4 regions of the Streptomyces sp. NRRL S-920 genome follow, and region 1 is predicted to be linked to each of the others. Evidence: riboswitches for the same ligand, from Rfam matches in the RefSeq annotation. Region 1 holds a riboswitch; each other region holds the start of a gene.
The links. A riboswitch is a leader RNA that binds a small molecule or an ion and turns the genes downstream of it on or off. The one in region 1 is predicted to bind cyclic di-AMP.
Positions count from the first base shown of each region.

Region 1 (3,312 bases):
CGCCCCGCTCGCCCGCCTGGAGGCCCAGGCCGCCCTCGCCACCCTCCTACGGCGCCTTCCCGATCTGCGACTCGCCTCGGATCCCGCCGATTTGCGGTGGCGCGGCGGGCTGATCATGCGCGGACTGCGCACCCTGCCGGTGGAGTTCACAACCGCACAGAACCGACCGCCGAGCGAGCCATAGCTGACGGGCCGTCATAAATGTGATGTGCACGTGATCTCCGCTGCATCGACTTGTGACAAGCGTTCGACTGCGGCTACCTTCACGTCGACTCGGGCACCCGGTGCCCAAGTCGCCGCAATAGTCTCGTGAAAGGCAACCGCATGCTCTCCGGCAATGGTCGTCACCGACGCCCCCGCCAGGCCCCGGCCCTGATCGTCGCGGCGGGAGTCACCGGATCCGCCATCGCCATCCCACTCCTCGGAGCCACCGGCGCGAGCGCCGCCGAGACGGTGACGTGGGACAAGCTCGCCCAGTGCGAGAGCGGCGGCGCGTGGAGCGCCAACCCGGGGAACGGTTACTACGGAGGACTCCAGCTCTCCCAGGAGACGTGGGAGCAGTACGGCGGCCTCGACTACGCGCCGAGCGCGGACCAGGCCTCCAAGTCCCAGCAGATCGCCGTGGCCGAGAAGGTCCTCGACGCCCAAGGCCCCAAGGCCTGGCCGAGTTGCGCCCCGATCGCCGGACTCACCGACGGCGGCGCCGAGGCCGACGTGGACCCGGGCGACCCGGTCCCGCCGGAGTCCACCGACTCGACCGATTCCGGAAAGTCCCCGGACAGGGGGACGGACAAGAAGGCGGACAAGAGGAAGGGCGAGGAGGGCGGCTCGGCGGACGACGACAAGTCCTCCGACTCCGGCGAGCCGTCCGACGACACGTCAGACACCCCGGGCTCCGCCGACGACGCGAGCGCCACCCCCGGCTCCGACGGCGCCTCACGAGACAAGAATCACGACGAGTCGGGCGAGAAGGACGACAAGGACGGCAAGGGCAAGGCGGACGACTCCGGCAAGTCCGGCCGCAAGGACGGCACTTCCTCCGACGGCTCGGGCGCCTCGGACGACTCGGGCTCCGACTCCGGTGACCCGGCCGCCCCTTCCGGCGACTCCGCCCCCGGGCGCCACCGTGGCGACCGCGCGACCGAGGGCCCCGCCGCGGGCAGCGAGAGCGGCAGCGGCGGCGACCGTCCGGGACGGCACGCCTCGCGCGGCGCCGAACGTACGGAGAAGGTCGCCGACGGGACGTACACGGTCCGCTCCGGGGACAACCTCTCGGCCATCGCCGACGACCTGGACGTCAAGGGCGGTTGGCACGGCCTCTATGCCGAGAACAAGAAGACCGTCGGCGACGACCCGGACCTCATCCTCCCCGGTCAGAGCCTCGATTTGGGCGAAAAGTAGGGGTAGTTGACGAACCGTCCAGGGGGTACTTCGCGCTGAATGTCCGCATTGGTGCGAGTGAGAGATGGGTCTCAGAAGCCCTGATCGTCTTTGAAATTCCGGCGATCGCGTGACTACGGTCGTCACCGCTCGCCATTGGTGGGCCCCGCCGGTCGGTACGCCGAATCCTGCCAACGGCCGGACGGGAACAGTCGTCGCTTATAGCGCCGTAGGCAGGAGCGGGGGACCCAAGGTAAGCGCCGGGTCCGCACGTCGGCTTCCGAGAGGGAGCGGGACGTACGGGACCGGCTAGGGGTGAAGTCGCACTCGGGAGAGTGCGACCGGGCAACTTCACTGGCCCGAACCCGACAGCTCACCTCGCAGGCGTCGGTGAGGGGATCAACTCATGCTGTTTTCCAGCAAGGGCAAGCACCGCCGTCCGTCCAAGGCCACCCGTGTCGTCACGCTCGCCGGTGTCACCGGTGCCGCCGTGGCCGCCCCGCTGATGGCCGCGGGCTCCGCCTCCGCCGCCACCCCCCAGGAGTGGGACGCCGTCGCCCAGTGCGAGTCCGGCGGCAACTGGTCGATCAACACCGGCAACGGCTACCAGGGCGGTCTCCAGTTCTCGCCGTCCACCTGGGCCGCCTACGGCGGTACGAAGTACGCGCCCACCGCCGACAAGGCCTCCAAGGCCCAGCAGATCGAGATCGCCGAGAAGGTCCTCGCCGGACAGGGCAAGGGTGCCTGGCCGTCCTGCGGCGTCGGCCTCTCGGGCGCCTCGCCCAGCAGCGGCGGCGGCTCGCAGGAGCAGGCCCCGCAGCAGCAGAGCAAGCCGCAGCCGCAGCAGACGCAGCAGCAGGCCGCCCCGCAGCAGCAGGCCGCGCCGAAGCAGGCCGCCCCGAAGCCGCAGCCCGCGCCGCAGACCGAGTCGAAGAAGACCGTCGAGACCCCGACCGGCAAGAAGGTCGAGAAGGGTGACGGCGAGTACAAGGTCAAGACCGGCGACACGCTGTCCAAGATCGCCGAGGCGCACGACGTCAAGGGCGGCTGGCAGAAGGTCTACAAGCTCAACGGCGACATCATCGACGACGCCGACTTCATCTTCCCGGGCCAGCAGCTCCACCTGAGCTGACCCGTCCGCGGCCGTGCCTCGGCGGACGCACGGCCGCTTCCCCGTCCCCACGGGCTCCCCGCCCCGGTGCGCGTATCCCCCGTACGCACCGGGGCGGGGCCATGTCCGCCAACGCTCCGCCGACTGCGAACAGACCTCGCTACCGGTGAGTAGAAACACGGGCTTCCGTCCCGTTTCCCCAGTATTTGGGCCGTTGTCCGTCCCACGGGACGGGCGGTCGGCTGGCCGAAGCCTCCGGGCCGGTTAGGCTCGGGAGACGCAGGGCCGAAGCGGCCCCGCGTAATCGTGTTTACGCGTCACACTCCCAGAAGGAGATGCTCGTGCCGTCCATCGACGTCGTCGTAGCCCGGGAAATCCTGGACTCCCGAGGCAACCCCACGGTCGAGGTCGAGGTCGGCCTCGACGACGGCAGCACCGGTCGTGCCGCCGTTCCGTCCGGTGCCTCCACCGGTGCCTTCGAGGCCATCGAACTCCGCGACGGTGACCCCAACCGTTACCAGGGCAAGGGTGTCGAGAAGGCCGTCCTCGCCGTCATCGAGCAGATCGGCCCGGAGCTGGTCGGCTACGACGCCACCGAGCAGCGCCTCATCGACCAGGCGATGTTCGACCTGGACGCCACGGACAACAAGGCCTCGCTCGGCGCCAACGCCATCCTCGGCGTCTCCCTCGCCGTCGCGCACGCCGCCTCCGAGGCCAGCGACCTGCCGCTCTTCCGCTACCTCGGCGGCCCGAACGCGCACCTGCTGCCCGTCCCGATGATGAACATCCTCAACGGCGGGTCGCACGCGGACTCCAACGTC
Region 1 covers NZ_JODF01000064.1:1,212-4,523, forward strand. The annotation lists gene IG54_RS0131295 (cytochrome P450 family protein) at 1-184, shown strand, start outside; gene IG54_RS0131300 (transglycosylase family protein) at 310-1,401, shown strand; cyclic di-AMP (ydaO/yuaA leader) riboswitch at 1,596-1,782, shown strand; partial or broken gene IG54_RS43900 (transglycosylase family protein) at 1,787-2,189, shown strand; partial or broken gene IG54_RS43905 (LysM peptidoglycan-binding domain-containing protein) at 2,309-2,512, shown strand; gene eno (phosphopyruvate hydratase) at 2,833-3,312, shown strand, end outside.

Region 2 (3,312 bases), on a different contig from region 1:
TCCCGACAACCGCGCGGTCCTCGTGTACGAGCCCGTGACGGCCACCGACGGCGCCGACGAGACCGACGAGGAAGAGGAGGCGGCGAAGTGAGCGAGGCCGCGACGATGCAGTTCCACCCGCAGCCCCAGGCCGGCCAGGCCAAGCCGTGGGCCTTCCCCGCCCCCGAGCGCTCCACCCTGGCCAACGGCCTCACGGTGCTGCGCTGCGACCGCCCCGGCCAGCAGGTCGTCGCCGTCGAGGTCAACCTCGAGGCGCCTTTGGACGCCGAGCCGGAGGGCCTCGACGGCGTCGCCACCATCATGGCGAGGGCCTTCAACGAAGGCACCGACAAGCACTCCGCGGAGGAGTTCGCCGCCGAGCTGGACCGCTGCGGCGCCACGATGGACGCGCACGCCGACCACCCCGGCGTCCGGGTCTCCCTCGAAGTCCCGGTCTCCCGCCTCCCGAAGGCGCTCGGCCTGCTCTCCGACGCCCTGCGCGCCCCCGCCTTCGCGGACAGCGAGATCGAGCGCCTCGTACGCAACCGCCTGGACGAGATCCCGCACGAGGCCGCCAACCCCGCGCGCCGCGCCGCCAAGGAGCTGTCCAGGCAGCTGTTCCCGGCGACCTCGCGCATGTCCCGCCCCCGCCAGGGCAGCGAGGAGACGGTCGCGGCCATCGACTCGGCCGCGGTGCGCGCCTTCTACGAGAAGCACGTCCGCCCCGCCACGGCCACCCTGGTGGTCGTCGGCGACCTCGCGGGCACCGACCCGGACGCCGTCCTCGCGGACACCGTGGGCACCTGGACGGGTGGCACCGCCGAGGCCCGCCCGATGCCGCCGATCACCGCCGACGACACGGGCCGCGTCGTCATCGTGGACCGCCCCGGAGCCGTCCAGACGCAGCTCCTCATCGGCCGCATCGGGCCGGACCGGCACGACAGGGTCTGGCCCGCCCAGGTCCTCGGCACGTACTGCCTGGGCGGCACCCTCACCTCCCGTCTGGACCGCGTCCTGCGCGAGGAGAAGGGATACACCTACGGCGTACGGGCGTTCAGCCAGGTCCTGCGCTCCGCCCCGGACGGCACGGGCGCCGCGATGCTCGCCATCAGCGGATCGGTGGACACGGAGTCCACGGGGCCCGCGCTCGACGACCTCTGGAAGGTCCTGCGCACGCTCGCCGCGGAGGGCCTGACCGACGCCGAGCGCGACGTGGCGGTGCAGAACCTGGTGGGTGTGGCCCCGCTCAAGTTCGAGATGGCCGCCTCCGTGGCCGCCACGCTGGCCGACCAGGTCGAGCAGAACCTCCCGGACGACTTCCAGGCGCAGCTCTACCGGCAGTTGGCGGCGACCGGCACCGTGGAGGCCACCGCGGCCGTCGTGAGCGCCTTCCCGGAGGACCACTTGGTGACGGTCCTCGTCGGGGACGCCGCACGGATCGAGGAGCCCGTCAAGGCGCTCGGCATCGGCGAAGTGAGTGTGGTCACGGGCTGAGTGACAGGCAGGACATATCGGGACCCCGGCGACCTTTTCGGCCGCCGGGGTTCTCATATGTCCGAATTCATATGGAGGTTGCCTGTCTGCCGTGTGGCGTGCGCTACAAAAGTCGCGTTCTGTTTGTCGATTGACAGAGGGCACGTTTAGCGTCAGTCCGTCTGTTCGTCACGCAGTACGTCGCACCCGCGGCACCGGACAGTCATCGCCGAGTCCCCGTACGGCGCGAGCCAGGGGAGCCGGGGACCCACATGTCCCCTGGGGTGAATCGGGCACCTTGCCGTCAGGCGAGGGACTCGTAGGAGACCTTCCTGCTCCGAACCCGTCAGCTAACCCGGTAGGCGAGAAGGAAGGAAAGGATCAGCCGCTTCATGGCGTTCACCCGTGCCACCGGGAAGCACCGTCGTCCCAGCCGCCTCACCCGCACCACTGCGAACGTCGCGGGCGTCGCCGCGCTCACCACCACCGGCGTCATCGGAGGCATGGCCGCTCCCGCGCTCGCCGCCGCCGACGACGCGGCCGTCGAGCACACCGGGCTCACCCAGGCGATATCCGTCGGCGGTTCACTCGCCGAGACGATCGACGCGCAGGCCGCCGCCCAGCGGCAGGCCGCCGACGACGCGGCCGCCGCCAAGCTGGCCGAAGCGGCCGCCAAGAAGAAGGCCGCGGAGGACAAGCGCAAGGCCGAGGCCGAGGCCAAGGTGAAGGCCAAGAAGGAGCGCGAGGCCAAGGAGCGCGCCGCCCGCGAGGCCGAGCGCAAGCGCCTGAACACCTACGTCTCCCCGATCGCCGGCTCGTACGTCTCCACGGGCTACCAGACCGGTGGCGCCATGTGGTCCTCCGGCAGCCACACGGGCGTCGACTTCCACGCCGCGTCCGGCACCACGGTCCACGCCGTCGGCGGCGGCACCGTCGTCGAGGCGGGCTGGGGCGGCGCCTACGGCAACAACGTCGTGATCAAGATGAACGACGGTACGTACACCCAGTACGGCCACATGTCGTCCCTCAGCGTCACCGTCGGCCAGACGGTCACCCCGGGCCAGCAGATAGGCCTCTCGGGCTCCACCGGCAACTCCAGTGGCCCGCACCTCCACTTCGAGGCCCGCACCGGCGCCGAGTACGGCTCGGACATCGACCCCGTGGCGTACCTCCGCTCGCACGGCGTCAACGTCTGACCGCCCCGCACTTCACCGAAGGCCCCGGCTCTCCCGAGCCGGGGCCTTCGTCGTTTCCGGACCGACCGTTTCCCGGCCCGTTCGCCTTTGGCCAAAAGATATCCATGGATTCCGACCCGCCATCGGAAAATCCGATGCCCTGCAATAGAGTCGCTGAACGAGCGTCGGTCGACCGCGTTTCGCGGGGATTAAGGCGGAGGTCCGGTCATGCGCATTCCCGCGCACTCGGTATGCACGGCCATCCGGGACGACATTGTCTCCGGTGTCTACGAAAGGGGCGGTCGGCTCGCCGAGGAGCTTCTCGCGCGCCGGTACGGCGTCTCGCGCGTCCCTGTGCGCGAGGCCCTGCGCACCCTGGAGGCCGAGGGCTTCGTCGTCACGCGGCGGCACGCGGGCGCCTGCGTCGCCGAGCCCACGGAGCAGGAGGCCGCCGACCTCCTGGAGCTGCGCACCCTGCTCGAACCCCTCGCCGCGGCCCGCGCCGCCCAGCGCCGCACCGACGCGCACCTCAAGGTCCTGCGCGGCCTCGTCCGGCTGGGCCAGCAGCGGTCGCGGAAGGGTCAGGGGGAGGATCTGCGCTCGCTGGACGGCTGGTTCCACGAGACGCTCGCCCAGGCGTCCGGCAGCCCCGGCCTCATCACGCTGCTCACCCAGCTCCGGCACA
Region 2 covers NZ_JODF01000006.1:122,283-125,594, forward strand. The annotation lists gene IG54_RS0107150 (M16 family metallopeptidase) at 1-91, shown strand, start outside; gene IG54_RS0107155 (M16 family metallopeptidase) at 88-1,473, shown strand; cyclic di-AMP (ydaO/yuaA leader) riboswitch at 1,670-1,832, shown strand; gene IG54_RS0107160 (M23 family metallopeptidase) at 1,845-2,648, shown strand; gene IG54_RS0107165 (GntR family transcriptional regulator) at 2,856-3,312, shown strand, end outside.
Region 2: linked by a shared signal. The riboswitch ahead of IG54_RS0107160 (M23 family metallopeptidase) and the one ahead of IG54_RS43900 (transglycosylase family protein) in region 1 are both predicted to bind cyclic di-AMP.

Region 3 (3,312 bases), on a different contig from region 1:
CTTCGCGGTCGGCAACGCGTTCCAGAGCGCACACTTCCTGGTGACCGCGTTCGGGATGACGCCGGTCGCCTACCGCGGCCCGGAAACCGGGAGCCGCGACGAGTGCTCGTACGTCCTGCGCGCCGGCGCCACACGGTTCGTGGTCACAGGTCCGACGCGGTCGCGCACCGCGCTCGGCGAGCACGTCGCCGAACACGGCGACTCGGTGTTCGACGTAGGGATCCGGGTCTCGAACGTCGAGGCCGCCTTCCGGCACGCGGTCGCCGCCGGGGCGAGCGGCCTCGATGAGCCGCACGAACTGCGAGACGCGGACGGTGCGGTCCGGCTGGCGAGCTTCGCGGCCTACGGCCCGGTCCGGCACACCTTCGTCGACCGGTCGGCGTACCGCGCCGCCTATCTCCCCGGCTACCAACCGTGCCCGCACACGTTTCCCCAACCGCCCCCCGTACCGTATTTCACGGCGATCGACCACTGCGTCGCCGCCGTCGAAGCGGGCCGGATGGACGAATGGGTCGACTTCTACCAGCGTGTCCTCGGCGGCGAACTGCTGGCGGAGTTCATCGACGGGGAGATCTCCACGCGGTACTCGGCGCTGCGTTCGAAGGTGGTCGCCGACAGGTCGCGCCGGGTCAGGTTCCCCGTCGTCGAACCCGCGCCGTCGGAGCGCGCCAGCCAGGTCGAGGAGTTCCTGCGCTTCCACGGCGGCCCGGGGGTACAGCACGTGGCACTCGCGACCGGCGACATCCTGCGCGCCGTGGACGGCATGCGCGCGGCCGGAGTTCAGTTCCTGCCGGCCCCGGCCGCGTACTACGAGGACCCGGGCCTGCTCGCCCGCATGGGCCCGATCAGCTCGCCGATCAGCGAGCTGCGTGACCGCGGGGTCCTGGTCGACCAGGACGAGAACGGCCACCTCCTGCAAATCCTCACCAAGCCCGTGCAGGACCGGCCGACCGGCTTCTTCGAGCTGATCGAGCGGCACGGCTCGGAAGGCTTCGGGGTCGGCAACTTCGCCGCCCTCTTCCACGCCATCGAACGGGAGCAGGACCGACGCGGCAACCTGTGAGCCGCCGAGGCCTGGCGCCGAGGCCTAGTACGGACCGTTCACATTGTCGATCGAGCCGTAGCGGTCGGCCGCGTAGTTGCAGGCGGCCGTGATGTTGGCGACGGGGTCGTAGCTGTCCAGCGACGTGCCCGGGACGTGGTACGCGGCGAACGTGGGGGCGATGACCTGGAGGAGCCCCTTGGACGGGGTGCCGGCGACCGCGTTGGAGTCCCAGTTGTTGATGGCCAGCGGGTTGCCGGAGGACTCGCGCATGACGTTGCGGTGGATGCCCTCGTAGGAACCGGGTATGCCGTGCTGGGCCATGATGTCGAGCGACTCCCTGATCCAGCCGTCGAGGTTGTTGGCGTAGGTCTTCTTCGCCGGGGCGGCGGCAGGCACGGCCGCACGCTCGGAGCGGTCCGCCCGCTCGGCGGACGCGGGGGAGGCGTCCGTCTTCTTCGCGGGCTCCGCCGCGCCCTTCGCGCCGAGCGTGAGCTTGAGGCCGGGGTGGATCAGCTTCGGGTCGCCGCCGAGGACGCCGCGATTGTCCTCGTACAGCTTCTTCCAGCCACCGCTCACGGAGTGCTCCCGGGCGATCTTGGAGAGGGAGTCGCCCGCGACGACGACGTACGTGCTCGCGTCCGCGGCCGGCTTAGGGGCCGCGCCGGCGCTCGTCGCGCCCAGCACCGGCAGGACGAGGACGGCTCCACCCGTTCCCGCGGCGGCGATACCGCGGTTGAGCGATCTGGACTTCGGACGGCGGTGCTTTCCCTTTGCGGGCATGAAAAAGTTCCTCTCCGTCGCCTGCGAGGTGAGCTGTCGGGTTTGGACGGGAGCTGTCCCGGCGCATTTGAACGCGCCTTCACCCCGAGCCGTTCCGGAAACCGGATCGGCGGCTTACCTGGGTCCCCCGCTCCTGCCGTGGGTGAGTGAGTGGAAGGGTTTCCGGGCAGCGGCAGGATTCGGCGTTCCGCCCGGATTGACGGTGACATTAAGCGAGAAAGGCGGGACGGAACAAGGCGGGAATTCACACAGGCGAATACGGAGAGTCGTCCTGGGGAGTCAGAACTCCTCGCTCTTTCTGATCAACAAAGCCAACTCGCTTTGCGGGGAACGGAAATGCGCGCGGTGGCCCTAATGATCACGGCTGTCGGCGTGACCCATTTCACTGAATGGGGAGGGGGGAATTCGGGGCTATCGTGATTTCCGCTGCAAAGAAGGACATATCGCACCCCCTGTCTCCGTGGGCATGCCACTCCAAGGGGACCTGTGACCCCACCAGGCCCTGATCGTTGTAGGGGTGCTCGGAGCGCCCCCGCTTCGTCCGAGGAGGAGAGCCTTTCCGCTCCTTGCCCCCAGCCCCCGCCAGGCACAATCGAGTTGGCTGCCCCTTGGATACGACCAGCCCGCACGAACCCCCCGCCGTGTCCGCCACCGCGGAGGCACGCGGCGACCGTCGAACGGCTGCGCCACGACCCGCTCGCCCCGGGCAACCCGATGGTCGACGCCAGCACCCCCAGCCAGTACTCCTCGCCCTGGACGGTGCTCCTCGGCGCGTCGGCCAAGCTGACGGGGCTCGGACCGTTCACCCTGCTCCGCGTCGCGGCACTGGCCTCGCTCACCCTGCTCGGCACAGGCGTCTGGCAGTTCACGCGCACGTTCACCAGGCATCGCTCGGCGCCCGCGCTGGCCCTTCTGTGTCTGCTGCTCCTGTGGGGCCCTCTGCGGACTCACCGGGACCGGCGGGATCCGCTCGTCGTCTTCTTCGCTCTCGGCGCGATGGTGGTTGCGGCAGGGGCCGCGAGCGGGCACTGGTGGTCGAGAACGGCCCTCGATTCGCGCGCGTCAGCTGCGCCGGGGTGACCTGGACAGTGCTGCTTTTCGGGGCCTGGACGCAAACGGGAGCACTCGGGTATGTCGTTCGTGCGGACGCGCTGCCCGAAGCGATCGAGCGCAGAACTATTTCGCTTCGCGCATGGTGCCCGCGTACGGGCCATACACCGTGGCCACCGGATACCCGGACTTCTTTCTGCCCGAGGAACGGCAGCGCAGGAAGACGGTCGAGCGCTACTTCGCTCCCGGCGCCGATCGCGAGGACCGCGTCGACGCGCTGCTCCGCTATCACGCCAAGTGGATTATCCAGACGAGGGGCGAGGGCGGACGGCCCGAGGGCGATCAGGCCCTGCGGAAAACCGCCACCGGGCCGACAGGGCAAGTCCTTTACGAAGTGGTCGGGTGACGGGCATTCCAGGACCACGGGAGATGGGCAT
Region 3 covers NZ_JODF01000001.1:97,448-100,759, forward strand. The annotation lists gene hppD (4-hydroxyphenylpyruvate dioxygenase) at 1-1,063, shown strand, start outside; gene IG54_RS0100370 (transglycosylase SLT domain-containing protein) at 1,088-1,825, opposite strand; cyclic di-AMP (ydaO/yuaA leader) riboswitch at 1,829-1,984, opposite strand; gene IG54_RS0100375 (hypothetical protein) at 2,540-2,905, shown strand; gene IG54_RS0100380 (hypothetical protein) at 3,018-3,281, shown strand.
Region 3: linked by a shared signal. The riboswitch ahead of IG54_RS0100370 (transglycosylase SLT domain-containing protein) and the one ahead of IG54_RS43900 (transglycosylase family protein) in region 1 are both predicted to bind cyclic di-AMP.

Region 4 (3,312 bases), on a different contig from region 1:
GGCAGGCCGACGCGGATGAAGATCTCTTCGAAGACGCGGGACTGGGCGTTCGTACGGTAGAAGATCGCGACGTCGCCGGCCTTCGCGTCGCCCGCGTCCGTGAGGCGGTCGATCTCGTCGGCGACGAACTGCGCCTCGTCGTGCTCGGTGTCGGCCACGTACCCGGTGATACGGGCGCCCGCGCCCTGGTTGGTCCACAGGTTCTTCGGGCGGCGGCTTTCGTTCCGCTCGATGACCGCGTTCGCGGCGGTCAGGATCGTCTGCGTGGAGCGGTAGTTCTGCTCCAGGAGGATCGTGGTCGCGTCGGTGTAGTCCTCCTCGAACTGGAGGATGTTGCGGATGGTGGCGCCGCGGAAGGCGTAGATCGACTGGTCCGCGTCACCCACCACGCACAGCTCCGCGGGGTCGTCGCCCTCGCCTCCGGAGGGGCCGACCAGCTCGCGCACCAGGGCGTACTGGGCGTGGTTCGTGTCCTGGTACTCGTCGACCATGACGTGCCGGAAGCGGCGGCGGTAGTGCTCGGCGACGTCCGGGAAGGCGCGCAGGAGGTGGACCGTCGTCATGATCAGGTCGTCGAAGTCCAGCGCGTTCGCCTCGCGCAGGCGGGACTGGTACATGGCGTAGGCCTCGGCGAGGGTCTTCTCAAAACCGTCGGCGGCCTGGGCGGCGAAGTCCTCCTCGTCGATCAGCTCGTTCTTCAGGTTCGAGATCTTGGCGCTGAAGGACTTCGGGGGGAACTTCTTCGGGTCGAGGTCCAGGTCGCGGCAGACCAGGGCCATCAGCCGCTTGGAGTCCGCGGCGTCGTAGATCGAGAAGGAGGACGTGAAGCCCAGCTTCTTGTACTCGCGGCGCAGGATGCGCACGCAGGCGCTGTGGAAGGTCGAGACCCACATCGCGTTGGCCCGGGGGCCGACGAGCTGCTCGACGCGCTCCTTCATCTCGCCCGCGGCCTTGTTCGTGAACGTGATCGCGAGGATCTGGCCGGGGTGGACACCGCGCTCGGCGAGGAGGTACGCGATGCGGTGGGTCAGTACGCGGGTCTTGCCGGAGCCGGCGCCGGCGACGATGAGCAGCGGGGAGCCCGCGTGCACGACGGCCGCGCGCTGGTTCTCGTTCAGCCCCTCCAGGAGCGTGGCCGGGTCGATGACCGGGCGCGGGGCTCCGTCGCGGTAGTGCGAGTCCCGGGTCATGGGCACGTCGAACTTCCCGCTGAACAAGTCGTCCGGAACCGGTTCCGGAGCGCTGTCCTCGGGCGGCGGCGGGGGTTCTTCGTCCGCGGCCCCGGAAGGCCGCATGTCCGCCAGGAAGCTGTCATCAAAGAGGCTGCTCATCGCCTCCCGAGTCTAGGCGGCCCCACTGACAACCCGCCCCGGGTTCCGGCCACCCCGGGGCTGTTCACGCCGCGGCCGCGCCCGGTCACGCTCCGCCACTCCGCTGCGGGCCTACGCCCTGACGCTCGTAGAGTCACGAAAATGTATCGGTCATATCGAACATCATCCTTCACACGTGCCTCACAAGTTGGTTAGCGTGCTCCGCGGGCCGCACGTCCCCCCACCGGCGAACCCCGCCGGGAACGGGTGGCCCCCGCCGAGTCCGACGTGTTCGGAACCGGGGACCCACCGAAAACTTGGGGTGAATCGGTCCCGTACTTCGTACGGGACCGTAGGGCAACCTTCCGGACCACCCGCCCGAACCCGACAGCTAACCCGGTAGGCGGTGTACGGAAGGAGTCGCCTCCCTTGGCGTCGCACCGCAAGCCGCGGGGCCGGTCAGCCGGCATACGCACCACCCCCGCCGTCGGTATCACCACGGCCGCCCTCACGTCCGTGGCGCTCCTGTCGCAGAGCGCGCAGGCAGCACCCTCCGCGCCGACAGCGCCCTCCGCGCCGGTGGAACCCAGCCTCGACGAGGTGAAGAAGAAGGTCGACGACCTCTACCGCCAGGCGGGCGTGGCCACGCAGAGGTACAACTCGGCCAAGGAGAAGACCGAGAAGCAGCGCAAGAAGGTCGACCGTCTGCTCGACGGCGTGGCCAGGCGCGCGGACAGGCTGAACGAGGCGCGCCAGGAGCTGGGCTCCTTCGCCGCCGCGCAGTACCGCACCGGCACCGCGTCCGAGACCGCCACGATGATGCTCGCCAACGACCCTCAGGGCTACTTCGACCAGAACCACCTGGCGGACCGGCTGACCTCGCGGCAGAAGAAGGCCGTCGACGAGTACCGGGCGGAGCAGGCGACGGCGACGAAGCAGCGTACGAAGGCGGCGAAGAGCCTCAAGACGCTGAGCGAGTCCCGGGACGACCTCAGGGCGAGCAAGCGGGCCGTCCAGAGGAAGCTGGGTGAGGCGCGCGGACTGCTGTCGCGGCTGACCGCCGAGGAGAGGGCGCGGCTCGCCGCGATCGAGCGGAGGAAGGAGCGGGAGGCCAAGCGCAAGGCCGAGGATCTGGCCCGCGAGCAGGCCGCGGAGGCGGAGCGCAAGCGCAAGGCGGAAGAGGCGGCGCAGAGGGAGCGGGAGCAGGAGCGGGGAGGGGGCCAGGGCTCCTCCGGGCCGGACACCGGCTCGGGTTCGGGTGCCGGGTCCGGCTCGGGTTCGGGTGCCGGGTCCGGCTCGGGCTCCGGTTCCGGTACTGGTACTGGTTCCGGCAGCGCGGAGGGCGGCTACGCCACGAAGGCCGCGAAGGTCATCGGCTTCGCCGAGGCCCAGATCGGCAAGCCGTACGTCTGGGGCGCCACGGGACCCGACTCCTACGACTGCTCCGGGCTCACCCAGGACGCCTGGAAGGCCGCGGGGATCTCCCTGCCGCGCACCACGTGGGACCAGGTGAAGGTCGGCACCACCGTGAAGACCGCCGATGCCGCCCCCGGCGACCTGGTCTTCTTCTACGACGACATCAGCCACGTGGGGATCTACATCGGCGACGGCAAGATGATCCACGCCCCGAAGCCGGGCGCCAACGTACGCGTCGAGTCGATCTACTCCATGCCGCTCCACAGCGTGGTGCGCCCGGCGTAACCACGAGAAGCATCCGCTGACGGCCCTCTATGCGAAACGGCCCTCTACGCGCGCGTGGCCCGCACTCTCCCGGGAGAGTGCGGGCCGCGCGCGCGTAGAGGGCCGTCAGCGGGGATCAGGTCCACAGAACGGCGATGAAGATGTTCGCCGTGGTCAGCAGCCCCACCGCGCCGAAGACACCCTTGTCGACCTTCTCCTCGTCCCGCTTCACGTAGACCAGCGCGAGGATCACGATCAGCACGGCCATCTTGATGCCGATCTTGAGGTTGTTGACGGCGTTGTCGTCCGCCTGGTTGAGGCC
Region 4 covers NZ_JODF01000016.1:11,699-15,010, forward strand. The annotation lists gene pcrA (DNA helicase PcrA) at 1-1,331, opposite strand, end outside; cyclic di-AMP (ydaO/yuaA leader) riboswitch at 1,576-1,732, shown strand; gene IG54_RS0113885 (C40 family peptidase) at 1,740-3,011, shown strand; gene IG54_RS0113890 (hypothetical protein) at 3,127-3,312, opposite strand, start outside.
Region 4: linked by a shared signal. The riboswitch ahead of IG54_RS0113885 (C40 family peptidase) and the one ahead of IG54_RS43900 (transglycosylase family protein) in region 1 are both predicted to bind cyclic di-AMP.